Regions from separate parts of the Pseudomonas mercuritolerans genome, predicted to be linked through region 4. Evidence: predicted binding sites of a transcription regulator. Region 4 holds the regulator's gene; each other region holds the start of a gene.
The links. The regulator sigma-54, encoded in region 4, starts transcription at its own class of promoters, with help from an activator protein. The targets are predictions, from matches to a motif close to ANTGGCATNNANNTTGCTNT.
Positions count from the first base shown of each region.

Region 1 (3,177 bases), on a different contig from region 4:
CTTGAGGCTGGCGGCGACGACTTTCTGGCGAAGCCGTACAACCAAGTGATACTCGCCGCCAAAATCAAGGCGATGGATCGCTTGCGCCGCCTTCAGGCGACTGTCCTGCAGCAGCGCGATCTGATCGCAAAACATCATGACTATCTGCTCAACGAACAACGAGTGGCCAAAGCGGTGTTCGACAAGGTCGCGCATTCCGGTTGCCTGAGTGCGCCGAACATCCGATACCTGCAATCGCCTTACGCGCTGTTCAACGGTGACTTGTTGCTGGCGGCGTACACGCCGGCCGGTGACATGCACATCATGCTCGGCGATTTCACCGGGCATGGTTTGCCGGCGGCGGTCGGGGCGATGCCGTTGGCCGAAGTGTTTTACGGGATGACCGCCAAGGGCTACGGCCTGGCCGAAACCCTGCGCGAGATGAACGCCAAGCTCAAGCGCATCCTGCCGGTGGACATGTTCTGCTGCGCCACGCTGCTCAGTCTGAGTTTCCAGAGCCGTTCGGTGGAGGTGTGGAACGGCGGCATGCCCGACGGTTACTTGCACCGCATGGCCAGTGGCGAACGCGTGCCGTTGCCGGCGCGGCATTTGCCCCTGGGGATTCTCAGCGCGCAAGCCTTCGATGACCGTACGGATGTGTATCCGATGGCCGTCGATGATCGGGTGTTTCTGTTATCGGACGGGGTGATCGATACCTGCGATGCCAATGACCAGTTGTTCGGCGTCGAACGCTTGCAGCAGGTGTTTGCGGCGAACCGCGAGCCGGATCGGCTGTTCGAGGATATCGAACAGGCCCTGCGCGATTTTCGCGGACAGGCCCGTGATGATGTGAGCATGGTCGAGGTCAGTCTGCTTGAGTCGGCGCAGACCCACGGCGCGGCACCGGTTTATTCCGACAGCGGCCAGTCGTGCCCGCTGAACTGGTCGGCCAGTTTCGAGTTTCGCGGCACCACGCTCAGGCGTTTCAATCCGTTGCCGTTCCTCTTGCAGTTGCTGCTTGAGGTGCATGGCTTGCGCGCGCAAAGCGGGGCGCTGTACAGCGTGCTCGCCGAGTTGTATTCCAATGCGCTGGAGCATGGCGTGCTTGGGCTGGACTCGAGCCTCAAACGCGATGCGGCAGGTTTCGCCCGCTACTATGAAATGCGCGCGGCGCGGCTGGAGGCGCTGCAAGACGGTTTCGTGCGCGTGCATTTGCAGGTCCAGCCGCAAGGCGAGGGCGGGCGACTGGTCATTCGCGTCGAGGACAGCGGCAATGGGTTTGATGTAGCGCGGGTCATGGAACGGCCCGTGGATAACGTCCGCTTGTCGGGACGCGGCATCGGGCTGGTCCGGCAACTGGGGCGCAACGCCAGTTGGTCAGACCAGGGTCGCAGTGCCAGCGTGGAGTTTTTCTGGGAGATTGAGGCATAATCCGCCCATTCTTGATCAAGGAGTGAGCAAGTGACAGACCCACATGTAGATCGCGAAGTCCTCGATACTTTGCGCGAGGTGATGGAGGACGGCTATACGGAATTGCTGGAGACTTTTCTGGCAGATTCGCAAAGCCGCCTGCACGAGTTGCAGGACAGCACCAGCGCCAAAGCGCTTTCCGATGTAGCCCATAGCTTCAAGGGCAGCGCCAGCAATATGGGCGCGGTTCGACTGGCCGAGTTGTGCCAGGACCTTGAGTCGAATGCCAAGGACAAAAGTCCGGAAGCGCTTGCTCAACTGGTGGCCGATATCCATTCCGAATTTGCCGAAGTACGCCCGGTGTACGAAAGCGAAAAGCACCACGCCCACATCCACTGAAGCTGCCATCCGGCGCTTTTCGCAAGTGTCTGGCCAAACTGGCCCGGCACTTGCAGTCATCTTGCTCAACTGTACCTACGATCCCAGTGCAGCGGAGACCGTGTCATGCCTGCGACCCCCAACATTCTTCTTCAGACCGCCGCCCAGGCCAAGGCGCAAGCCGCCTCTGCCAAATCGTCGGCAATGGCCGCAGACGCCGGGGACAAGGCTTCCAGCTTCGCTAAAGTGTTCGCCGATCAGGCGCCGGCCAAGCCTGTCGTGACTGCCGATAACTCAGTCAAACCGGCACGCGACAAGGTCGCGGACAGCAGCGGCAAAAAGGATATCGGCAAAGATCAGTCTGCCGCGCCCGAGCCAGCAATTGCCGATAGCGGCAAAGCGTTGCCTGCTGACAAAGCGCCTGCGAGCGACGACGCGACAGCGACTGCCGATGACACCGCTGAAACCGTACAAACCCCTGTGGCCGATGCCGCGCCTGTAGACCCGGCGCTTGATCCGGCCTTGGCGCAAGTCGTCCAGCCACTGGTGCCAGCGCCTGTGGTGCAGGCCCCGGCAGTCGCCACGCCAGCCCAGCCGGAAACCGAAACGCCTGCATTGGCGGTCGTGTCGGGGATGGTCAAAGATCCGGCGGCCACCGACAGCGAATTTGATCCGACAGCCGACCCGCTCGATTCCCTGCCGGCCGTGCGCATGGCGATGGAGCAGGGCGGGCATATTTCCGCGTCCAGCCAAGCACAGCCGAAAGCCACGCCTGCTCAAGCTCAGGCTGACGGCGAATTGACCGCCGCCCAGAACTTCGCCGCCGGTATGGCCAGCATGCTCGACGTGCAGGCCGATAAGGACAGCACCAGCCAAGGCGGCGAAAAAGCCTTCAGTGGTTTGATCGATGATGGACTCAAAGATCTCAAAACCGCGACCAGCGACACCCGCGTCGACGACTTCGCCAACCGTCTGGCGGCCCTGACCCAGGCCGCTACGCCGAAAACCGCCAATGCGCTGCCGGTGAATCAGCCGATCGCCATGCACCAGAGCGGCTGGACCGAAGAAGTGGTCAACCGCGTCATGTACCTCTCCAGCGTCAATCTGAAGGCCGCCGACATTCAGTTGCAGCCGGCGGAGCTGGGGCGCCTGGATATCCGCGTGAACATGGTTCCCGATCAGCAGACCCAGGTCACCTTCATGAGCGCGCACCCGAGCGTGCGTGAAGCGCTCGACAGCCAGATGCACCGCCTGCGCGACATGTTCAACCAGCAGGGCATGGGCCAGGTCGACGTCAACGTTGCCGACCAGAACCGTGGCTGGCAGGGGCAGCAAGGCCAGGAACAGGCGCAGCAGGGCCACAGTGGCCGGACCAGCGCTGCTGGTGGCCGCCTGGATTCGGCGGATGAG
Region 1 is NZ_JAMSHA010000001.1:960,309-963,485, reverse strand. Features, by position in the region: gene ND528_RS04505 (ATP-binding SpoIIE family protein phosphatase) at 1-1,410, shown strand, start outside; gene ND528_RS04500 (Hpt domain-containing protein) at 1,441-1,788, shown strand; gene ND528_RS04495 (flagellar hook-length control protein FliK) at 1,894-3,177, shown strand, end outside.
Region 1: the regulator sigma-54 is predicted to act here: its motif matches at 1,837-1,856, upstream of ND528_RS04495 (flagellar hook-length control protein FliK).

Region 2 (3,177 bases), on a different contig from region 4:
ATCACCAGTGCACCCATCGGGCCCACGGTGCCAGCGGCCGGGGTGATCGCGACCAGACCGGCGACCACACCCGAAGCAATACCCAGTGCGCTTGGCTTGCCGTGGGTGACCCACTCGGCAAACATCCAGCCCAGTGCCGCAGCGGCAGTGGCGATCTGGGTAACCAGCATGGCCATACCGGCAGTGCCGTTGGCGGCAGCAGCGGAACCAGCGTTGAAGCCGAACCAGCCGACCCACAGCATCGCCGCGCCCATCAGCGTGTAGCCGAGGTTATGCGGAGCCATTGGTGTGGTCGGGAAGCCTTTGCGCTTGCCCAGCACCAGGCACGCGACCAGACCGGCGATACCGGCGTTGATGTGCACCACGGTGCCGCCAGCGAAGTCGAGCACGCCCCAGTCCCACATCAGGCCGCCGTTACCGGACCAGACCATGTGCGCGATCGGTGCATAAACCAGCGTGAACCAGATGCCCATGAAGATCAGCATCGCGGAGAACTTCATGCGCTCGGCGAACGCACCGACGATCAGCGCCGGGGTGATGATCGCGAAGGTCATCTGAAAGGTAATGAACACAGCCTCAGGGAACAGCGCCGCCGGGCCGGTAATACTCGAAGGCGTGACACCGGCGAGGAACGCCTTGCCCATGCCGCCGAAGAACGAATTGAAGTTGACGACGCCCTGCTCCATGCCGGTGGTGTCGAAGGCAATGCTGTAGCCATAAATGACCCACAGGATGCTGATCAGACCGGTAATGGCGAAGCACTGCATCAGCACGGAAAGAATGTTTTTCGAGCGAACCATACCGCCGTAGAACAGCGCCAGGCCGGGAATGGTCATGAACAGCACGAGCGCTGTCGAGGTGAGCATCCAGGCGGTGTCGCCGGAATTGAGGACTGGCGCTGCCACTTCGTCTGCCGCCATGGCGATGCCGGGCATTACGATGGACAACAGGGCGCCTAGCCCTGCGAATTTACGCAGAGTCATATTGTTTTCTCCTGGGGCGTTGGGTTTGTGGCGGCGCTTAGATCGCGTCGGTATCGGTTTCGCCGGTACGGATGCGGATCGCCTGTTCCAGATTGACCACGAAGATCTTGCCGTCACCGATCTTGCCGGTGTTGGCCGCTTTGGTTATCGCCTCGATAACCCGATCCAGATCCTTGTCGTCGATGGCCACGTCGATTTTCACCTTGGGCAGAAAATCGACCACATATTCCGCGCCGCGATACAGCTCGGTGTGACCCTTCTGCCGGCCGAAGCCTTTGACTTCAGTGACGGTAATGCCCTGCACGCCGATTTCGGACAGCGACTCGCGCACGTCGTCCAACTTGAACGGCTTGATGATGGCAGTGACTAGCTTCATGAAACTCTCTCCCGAATTGGTGGACTTGCCCCAGGAAAACAAACCCGTCTCAAGTCTAAGCGCAGTGCCTGGCTTTGTAACGCATCGTTGACGCCAGCTAACCGCATCAGACGAAACTCCCCGCTTCGTCTGCCGCACTGCATTCGTCACAGCGACTGCATCAGTGCATGGGTCGAGGGTGACTAAGCAGAAACCTTGCCAGCTCGGCAAAAACCCTGCATTTCAATCTCTTGGCCCGCGTTGCACGCGCTCGGGCAGAAAAGCTTTTGCCGATACGCACAACAACGGTGCGCCACCGTCCGTCCCCCTGCGCGAAAAGCGTGCATCCGTGCAACGGGATTGACTATAGACACTGCGTGATACACTGCCGGCCATTGTTTCCAGGACATTCCCCATGCTCGCGCCCAAAGACTTCCTCGACGCCCTGAGCGGCACCGCCTCCCGCCTGTTCAGCGGCGACACGCCACTGCCGAAAGCCGAAATCGAAAGCCAGTTCAAAATGCTGCTGCAAAGTGCCTTCAGCAAACTCGATCTGGTCAGCCGGGAAGAGTTTGATAGCCAGATGGTGGTGTTGGCTCGCACGCGGGCACGGCTTGAGAGCCTCGAAGCCAAAGTCGCCGAGATGGAAGCGAAGCTGACACCGCCCGCGGAATAATCCGCTGCTATCCCCTGTGGGAGCAGCTAGCCTGCTAGCGACTGAAGGTCGGCACTACCTTCAGCTTCATGTGTATGAATTAGCGCAGGCTGCGATCTTTTGATGCACAGCCCTGCAACAATCCCCACTGAAATGACCTTTTTGTGTCTTCGTTCCCCACCCTGCTCCGAAATCCTCCACTCACAGAAGTAACGTCCTACAAAACGCGTCCGCCACGTCTGATTTCGCTGCCCCCTCTCTGCTGGCTATCTTCTGCGACCAGATCCAAACAGATGAAAACAATGAGAAGAAAAGGCAAAGCAACGGATCTTCGTAACCAGACATTCAGATCAAATTCGCGAAAGATCGCCTACAAATTCTTTCTCAAGGACATTGCCCCGAGAATCCCAAATATTGATGCAGCAGCGGTCAAGTTTGAGCCAATTACCCCAGCAGCGATAAAGCAATACTTTCTCTGGGAGGGGCCAACAATTTTCCCTTGGGATGACGTTGCAGACTGGAAAAGTAAAGATGCGAAAGGTCTGGATTTGGCGATATGGTACAAACAGATTCTTTGCGGCATGTGCTATGCGACCCCGCGCGCAAGCTCTATCTGCTTAAAGATTGTTTTGTTGGAAGGGCATCCGGATAGCGCGCACCCGCTTCGCGGCAGGATCGCGCCGATTGCTCTGCTTGTCGCAGATCACTATGCGCGAGCGCTAGGATGCAAAGAAATCGAGATCCAGGATCCTGATCCGAATGTTGTTTTTTACTACCGGAAACTGGGGTTCGAGTTCGACCACACCAACCGGCTTGTCATTTCTGTGAACGGTCAATAACATCGAAATCAACAACCCAATCGCACGAGGTGCGTATGAGCCCAAAAAAGCGAAAGGAAAAGCTTCTTCAGATTGTTGAACTACATCTCGAAGCACTCCGGTTGGCTGGGGACATGTCAGCCAACCAACGGCGATTTATTGAAGTTGCTGTTACGTGTGGGCCAGAGCTTGAGCCAAGCGGCCCGCTGGCCGGTAGAAGATCCTGAGTCAAAAATAAAAAGGCGTCCATAGGACGCCTTTATTGTGTTTGGAGGAGTAGTCGCAGCGATTCTTTAGCTCTTGGCTTCGCCGCCATGGGTTCAGAATCCGACGAGTCGGCCCGTCGTCACTACTTCAGAGAAACCA
Region 2 is NZ_JAMSHA010000002.1:420,015-423,191, forward strand. Features, by position in the region: gene ND528_RS06720 (ammonium transporter) at 1-983, opposite strand, end outside; gene glnK (P-II family nitrogen regulator) at 1,021-1,359, opposite strand; gene ND528_RS06730 (accessory factor UbiK family protein) at 1,754-2,014, shown strand; gene ND528_RS06735 (N-acetyltransferase) at 2,287-2,832, shown strand.
Region 2: the regulator sigma-54 is predicted to act here: its motif matches at 1,543-1,562, upstream of glnK (P-II family nitrogen regulator).

Region 3 (3,177 bases), on a different contig from region 4:
TGCACCGGTGACCAGGGCGCATCGGTGTCTGGGCCGTTGCCGATCTGGTCGGTGACGGTGTAAGAAAAATGCAGTTTCTTGTCTTGCCGTTTCGCCTTGTCGAGAAACGCGCGGGTGACGGTGAAACAGATTTTGATGGGAGCCTCGGAGCCGGGGAATAGGGGCGCCTGGGTCGGAAGGACTCTGGGTTTTGGTTCGAGAAAGTCACCGTTGCACTTCAGCGTGATGACGTCGTGCGCCCGGCAATACGGGTACTCGACGCACACCTCGGCGCTGACGAAGTCTGGGCCGACCCCGTTCTTGATCACGTCGGGTAGCAGCAATTCGAGTTCTGAGTGGCCGCCGGGTGCGTCGTATCGATCCTTCAGGCCGGGACGAATGCGGTTGTAGTGGATCGTCAGTGTTGTGGAGGTGCCGATATTGTCGCTGCCGCGTCTGACGGTGTAGTACAGCTCGTTTATCCGGTCCGGATGCAATCGACCCCTCGGGATGCGCAAGGTGGTGCGCTTATCAGGATCGACAATGGTTTCACTGTCCAGTACCGCCGATTCCGCCTCGAGCCATAGCTCCATTACGTCATTAGGATCCATGGTGCCTGACAAGGGCGGATCCGCAAATACAATGGCGCCTTCGCCGTCGGTGACCAGATCGTAGGCCACTATGGAAAGGCCAATCATTGCGCCTTCTACTGGCACGGTGCGACCGTTGACGATTGGGGGCGCTAGCGCCAGAACGGTGTTGTCCGGTTGGGTGGATTGGCTCATCGGTGATGCTCCTGCGCGGTTGATATCTGCAGGGTTGATGAGAGCGTTAAATTGAAAATCGCACACCTGTAAGATCTGACAGTCGCGACGAATGGTCACTTCCGGAAACGACAAAAACAAAAGATCGCAGCGTTCGAAAGCTCCTACATTTGATTATGTCCGGGCAGCAACGGATGCCTCGATTGGACACCAAACGTTCGGCACCGGATGGGACGCGGAGCGTCCCGGGCTGCATTCCCACGCCGGAGCGTGGGAACGATCATGGGGCCGAGCTACTGCGGCAATTCCAGATTATCCAGCACCCGATTCACCGCCAATTCTCCGAGCATGATCAGCTGCGCAATCCCCATCAGCGTTCGGCGCTGCGATGGTTTCACCAGTCCGGCGAATTCCTGGGCGATGGTTTTGGCGGAGGCGAGGGTTTCGCAGGCGTTGGCCAGCAGGTCTTCGTTTTTGGTGTCGGCGGTGACGGCGTACATGGCGCGGGGGCTGAAGGGCGGTGGGGTGGAGCCGGGTGGGCAGAGGTAGTGGTCGAGGGCGCGGTCGGCGGCTTGGTGGAGTTTTTTTGAGTCGAGGGATTCGTAGGGGGAGGTGGGGTCGGATTCGGGCGGGTTGGGTGTTGGTTTGATCATGGTGAAGCTCCTGAGGTTATGGAGCCACTTTCCCCCTGTCGCTAAACAAGTGAAGGTGGCAGCTGTACGCAGGTTAGCGAACCGGTCTCAGGCACCCCGGTAGACCCGAAGGTCTCCCGCATACAGCCGCCATAACGTTATTGCGGGCGAAAAATCCCGCAACGAAGCCACGATCGCTGATGCACTGAGTTGGTCCGGGTCGCTAAACCCGATCGCTGATTCGTCAGCGACCGGACCACAATAAAACTCGACCCCCAGGTGCACAAGCCGGCGGATTCTGGCTTGGCTGTAGGCAATGGCGCAAGGATTTGTAGCCTTGAGACCGTGTCTGAAGGTGTCTTTTAAACAGCTTCGTTTAAATCGAAAAAATGCGCGGCATTCGATGGCCTCTTCGCGAGCAGGCTCGCTCCCACAGGGGCCGTATTCCAAATGTCCGATTGGGAATGCATTTCAAACTGTGGGAGCGAGCCTGCTCGCGAAGGGGTCAACCCAATCAGCCGATAATCCCAAGTAAAACCGCTCTATTTCATTCCCCGGCAAAAGTTGGAAAGCTTCTTGCAATAGCCGCCCTGCGTCCGTTCGGGGCGTCAAAAGTTTGCTTTAAAGGAACGGGGAAAACCGGTGGATCGCACTCAGTTATTCAATACAGCACGTACCAACGTTGCCGACCTCAGTCGAGGCAATCTGGGCGTGCCGTTGTTGCTGCTGGTCATGCTGGCGATGATGATGTTGCCGGTACCGCCGTTCCTGCTCGACGTGTTCTTTACCTTCAACATTGCCCTGTCCATCGTCGTCCTGCTGGTCTGCGTGTATGCGCTGCGGCCGCTGGATTTCGCCGTGTTCCCGACCATTCTGTTGGTGGCGACGCTGCTGCGCCTGGCGTTGAACGTGGCCTCGACGCGAGTGGTGATGCTCCACGGTCAGGACGGCCACGCCGCCGCCGGTAAGGTGATTCAGGCCTTCGGTGAGGTGGTGATCGGCGGTAACTACGTGGTCGGTATCGTGGTCTTCGCGATCCTCATGATCATCAACTTCGTCGTGGTGACCAAGGGTGCCGGGCGGATTTCCGAGGTGAGCGCGCGTTTCACTCTCGACGCGATGCCCGGCAAACAAATGGCGATCGACGCCGACCTCAACGCCGGCCTGATCGACCAGAATCAAGCCAAGTCGCGCCGTCAGGAAGTCGCCCAGGAAGCGGAGTTCTACGGTTCGATGGACGGTGCCAGCAAGTTCGTCCGCGGTGACGCGATCGCCGGCCTGCTGATTCTGTTCATCAACCTTATCGGCGGCATGGCCGTGGGTATCTTCCAGCACGGCATGAGCTTCGGCGATGCGGGCAAGGTTTACGCCTTGCTGACCATCGGTGACGGTTTAGTGGCGCAATTGCCATCACTGTTGTTATCTACAGCAGCGGCGATCATGGTGACCCGTGCTTCCGGCTCGGAAGACATGGGCAAGCAGATCAACCGCCAGATGTTCGCCTCGCCGAAAGCGCTGGCCGTGGCCGCTGGTTTGATGGCGGTGATGGGCCTGGTGCCCGGCATGCCGCACTTCTCTTTCCTGAGCATGGCGGCGCTGGCTGCGGGCGGCGCGTACCTGTTCTGGAAGAAGCAGAACGTCGCCAAGGTCGTGGCGCTGGAAGAGGTCAAGCGTCAGCAGGAACTGCTGCCGTCGCCGGCCCGCGCCATGGAAACCAAAGAGCTGGGCTGGGACGACGTGACGCCGATCGACATGATCGGCCTGGAAGTCGGCTATCGCCTGATTCCGCTGGTGGACCGCAA
Region 3 is NZ_JAMSHA010000001.1:948,329-951,505, reverse strand. Features, by position in the region: gene ND528_RS04440 (hypothetical protein) at 1-764, opposite strand, end outside; gene ND528_RS04435 (DUF6124 family protein) at 1,037-1,396, opposite strand; gene flhA (flagellar biosynthesis protein FlhA) at 2,018-3,177, shown strand, end outside.
Region 3: the regulator sigma-54 is predicted to act here: its motif matches at 1,939-1,958, upstream of flhA (flagellar biosynthesis protein FlhA).

Region 4 (3,177 bases):
TTCTGCTCGTCCAGTACAACCTGGTACAAGGCTTCGTTGCTCGCGGCGCTGCGCAGTTTTTCACGAACTTCCTTGCGGTCGAGCATGCTGGCGATCTGGCGCAGCAACTCCAGATGCGCATCGGTCGCGGCTTCCGGGACCAGCAGCACGAACAGCAGGTCGACCGGAGCGCCGTCGATGGCGTCGAAATCGATTGGCGCTTCAAGATGCAGCAGGGCACTGACAGGCGCCGTGCAGCCCTTGAGGCGGCAGTGAGGAATGGCGATGCCGTTGCCAAAACCGGTAGAACCGAGTTTTTCACGGGCGATCAACGCCTCAAAGACATCCTGCATCGCCAGATCCGGCACTTCGCGGTGGATCAGGTTGGCAATATGTTCGAGGGCTTTTTTCTTGCTGCCGCCCGGCGCGTTCACTTGGGAACGGCCGGGGGTCAGGATGGTTTCAAGTCGGATCATGGGATAGGGGGGTTAACGACCGGTCGCGCCCTGGAGGAGGCTCTGGGTCTTTTCCTTATGCTTTTTGAGTTGGCGATCCAGCTTGTCGGTGAGTGAGTCGATCGCAGCATACATGTCGGTATCTTCTGCGTTGGCGACCACTTCGCTGCCGGGGATATGCAAGGTGGCTTCGATCTTCTGCTTCAGCTTTTCGACGCACATCGTGACTTGCACGTTGGTGATCTTGTCGAAATGTCGCTCCAGTCGTTGGAGTTTTTCCTCGATGTAGGAACGCAGAGGTTGGGTCACTTCCAGTTGGTGTCCACTGATGTTGACTTGCATACAGCTTCTCCTTCGTTGCCAGTGCATAAAGCGGCAGGCCGAAAAGCCTGCCACTGGAACGCTGTAACGTGGCTTACATCAACCGCTTGCGTTCGCTCGAAGGCGCGATTCCGAGGGATTCGCGGTACTTGGCGACGGTGCGGCGAGCCACCTGAATGCCTTGTGCCTCCAGTAAACCAGCGATCTTGCTGTCACTCAACGGCTTTTTCTGATTTTCCGCTGCGACCAGTTTTTTGATGATCGCGCGGATCGCCGTGGACGAGCATTCGCCGCCTTCGGAGGTGCTGACGTGGCTGGAGAAAAAGTATTTCAGCTCATAAATACCGCGCGGGGTATGCATGAATTTCTGTGTGGTCACCCGGGAAATCGTCGATTCGTGCATGCCGACCGCTTCGGCGATGTCATGCAATACCAACGGCTTCATCGCTTCGTCGCCGTATTCGAGGAAGCCGCGCTGATGTTCGACGATCTGCGTGGCCACTTTCATCAGGGTTTCGTTGCGGCTCTGCAGGCTCTTGATGAACCAGCGGGCTTCCTGCAACTGGTTGCGCATGAAGGTGTTGTCGGCGCTGGTGTCGGCACGCTTAACAAACCCGGCGTACTGGGCATTGACGCGCAGGCGTGGCACCGATTCCTGGTTCAGCTCGACCAGCCAGCGCTCGTTGTCCTTGCGCACGATCACATCGGGAATGACGTATTCGGCTTCGGTTGATTCGATCTGCGAGCCCGGACGCGGATTGAGGCTCTGTACCAGCTCGATGACCTGGCGCAGCTCGTCTTCCTTGAGCTTCATCCGGCGCATTAGCTGGCTGTAATCGCGGCTGCCCAGCAGGTCGATGTAATCGGCGACCAGCCGCTTGGCCTCGGTCAGCCACGGCGTCTTCGCGGGCAGCTGGCGCAGTTGCAGGAGCAGGCATTCGCTGAGGTTGCGGGCGCCGATACCGGCGGGCTCGAATTGCTGGATGCGATGCAGGACGGCTTCGATCTCGTCGAGCTCGATGTCCAGTTCAGGATCGAACGCCTCAAGAATTTCTTCGAGTGTTTCGTCCAGATAGCCCTGATTGTTGATGCAGTCGATCAGGGTCACGGCGATCAGGCGATCGGTGTCGGACATCGGCGCCAGGTTCAGTTGCCAGAGCAGATGGCTTTGCAGGCTCTCGCCGGCCGAGGTGCGGGTGGTGAAATCCCACTCGTCGTCATCGCTGCTGGGCAGGCTGCTCGCGCTGGTCTGGTAGACGTCTTCCCAGGCGGTATCCACCGGCAGTTCGTTGGGGATGCGCTCGTTCCATTCGCCATCCTCGAGGTTGTCCACCGTCGGGGCGGTTTCCTGGTAGGAGGGTTCCTGGATTTCGGCGGGCTTCTGTTCGGCGTTGTCGGCCAGAGGATCGGCGTTGTCGAAGTCGTCGCCTTCTTCCTGGCGTTCGAGCATCGGATTGGATTCCAGAGCCTCCTGGATCTCCTGTTGCAGGTCCAGGGTCGACAATTGGAGCAGGCGGATGGCCTGTTGCAGCTGCGGTGTCATCGTCAGCTGCTGGCCCATTCTCAAGACTAGCGATGGTTTCATGGCAGGGGCTTAACACCTTATTCGCCGGCGCTTTGCGCCATCCACTACAGGGCGCCGAAGCGCCAAACTTAAGCAAATTATATGCCTGAAACTGAAGTGTTTGCCTAGAGCGCTGTAACAATTAAAGCGGATAAATGCGCCTTGAATCGATACAGCGCTGTCGCGCTTACAGGCGGAACTCGTGACCCAGATACACTTCCTTGACCAGATCGTTGGCCAGGATGGTTTCGGCATCGCCTTCAGCGATCAGTTGACCGTCGTTGACGATGTAAGCGGTTTCGCAGATGTCCAGCGTCTCACGGACGTTGTGGTCGGTGATCAGCACACCGATGCCCTTGGCCTTGAGGTGATGGATGATCTGCTTGATGTCGCCGACCGAGATCGGGTCGACACCGGCGAACGGTTCGTCGAGCAGGATGAACTTCGGCGCAGTGGCCAACGCGCGAGCAATTTCCACTCGGCGGCGTTCACCACCGGACAGGCTCATGCCGAGGTTGTCGCGGATGTGGCTGATGTGGAATTCCTGCAGCAGGCTTTCCAGCTCCTTGCGACGGCCGGCCTTGTCGAGTTCCGGGCGGGTCTCGAGGATCGCCATGATGTTGTCGGCGACCGACAGTTTGCGGAAGATCGACGCTTCTTGCGGCAGATAGCCGATACCGGCCTTGGCGCGGCCGTGCATCGGCTGATGGCTGACGTCCAGATCATCGATCAGCACGCGGCCCTGATCCGCCTGCACCAGGCCGACGATCATGTAGAAACAGGTCGTCTTGCCGGCGCCGTTCGGACCGAGCAGGCCGACGATCTGCCCGCTGTCGATCGACAGGCTGACGTCACGCA
Region 4 is NZ_JAMSHA010000010.1:80,341-83,517, reverse strand. Features, by position in the region: gene ptsN (PTS IIA-like nitrogen regulatory protein PtsN) at 1-455, opposite strand, end outside; gene hpf (ribosome hibernation-promoting factor, HPF/YfiA family) at 468-776, opposite strand; gene ND528_RS24795 (RNA polymerase factor sigma-54) at 850-2,340, opposite strand; gene lptB (LPS export ABC transporter ATP-binding protein) at 2,507-3,177, opposite strand, start outside.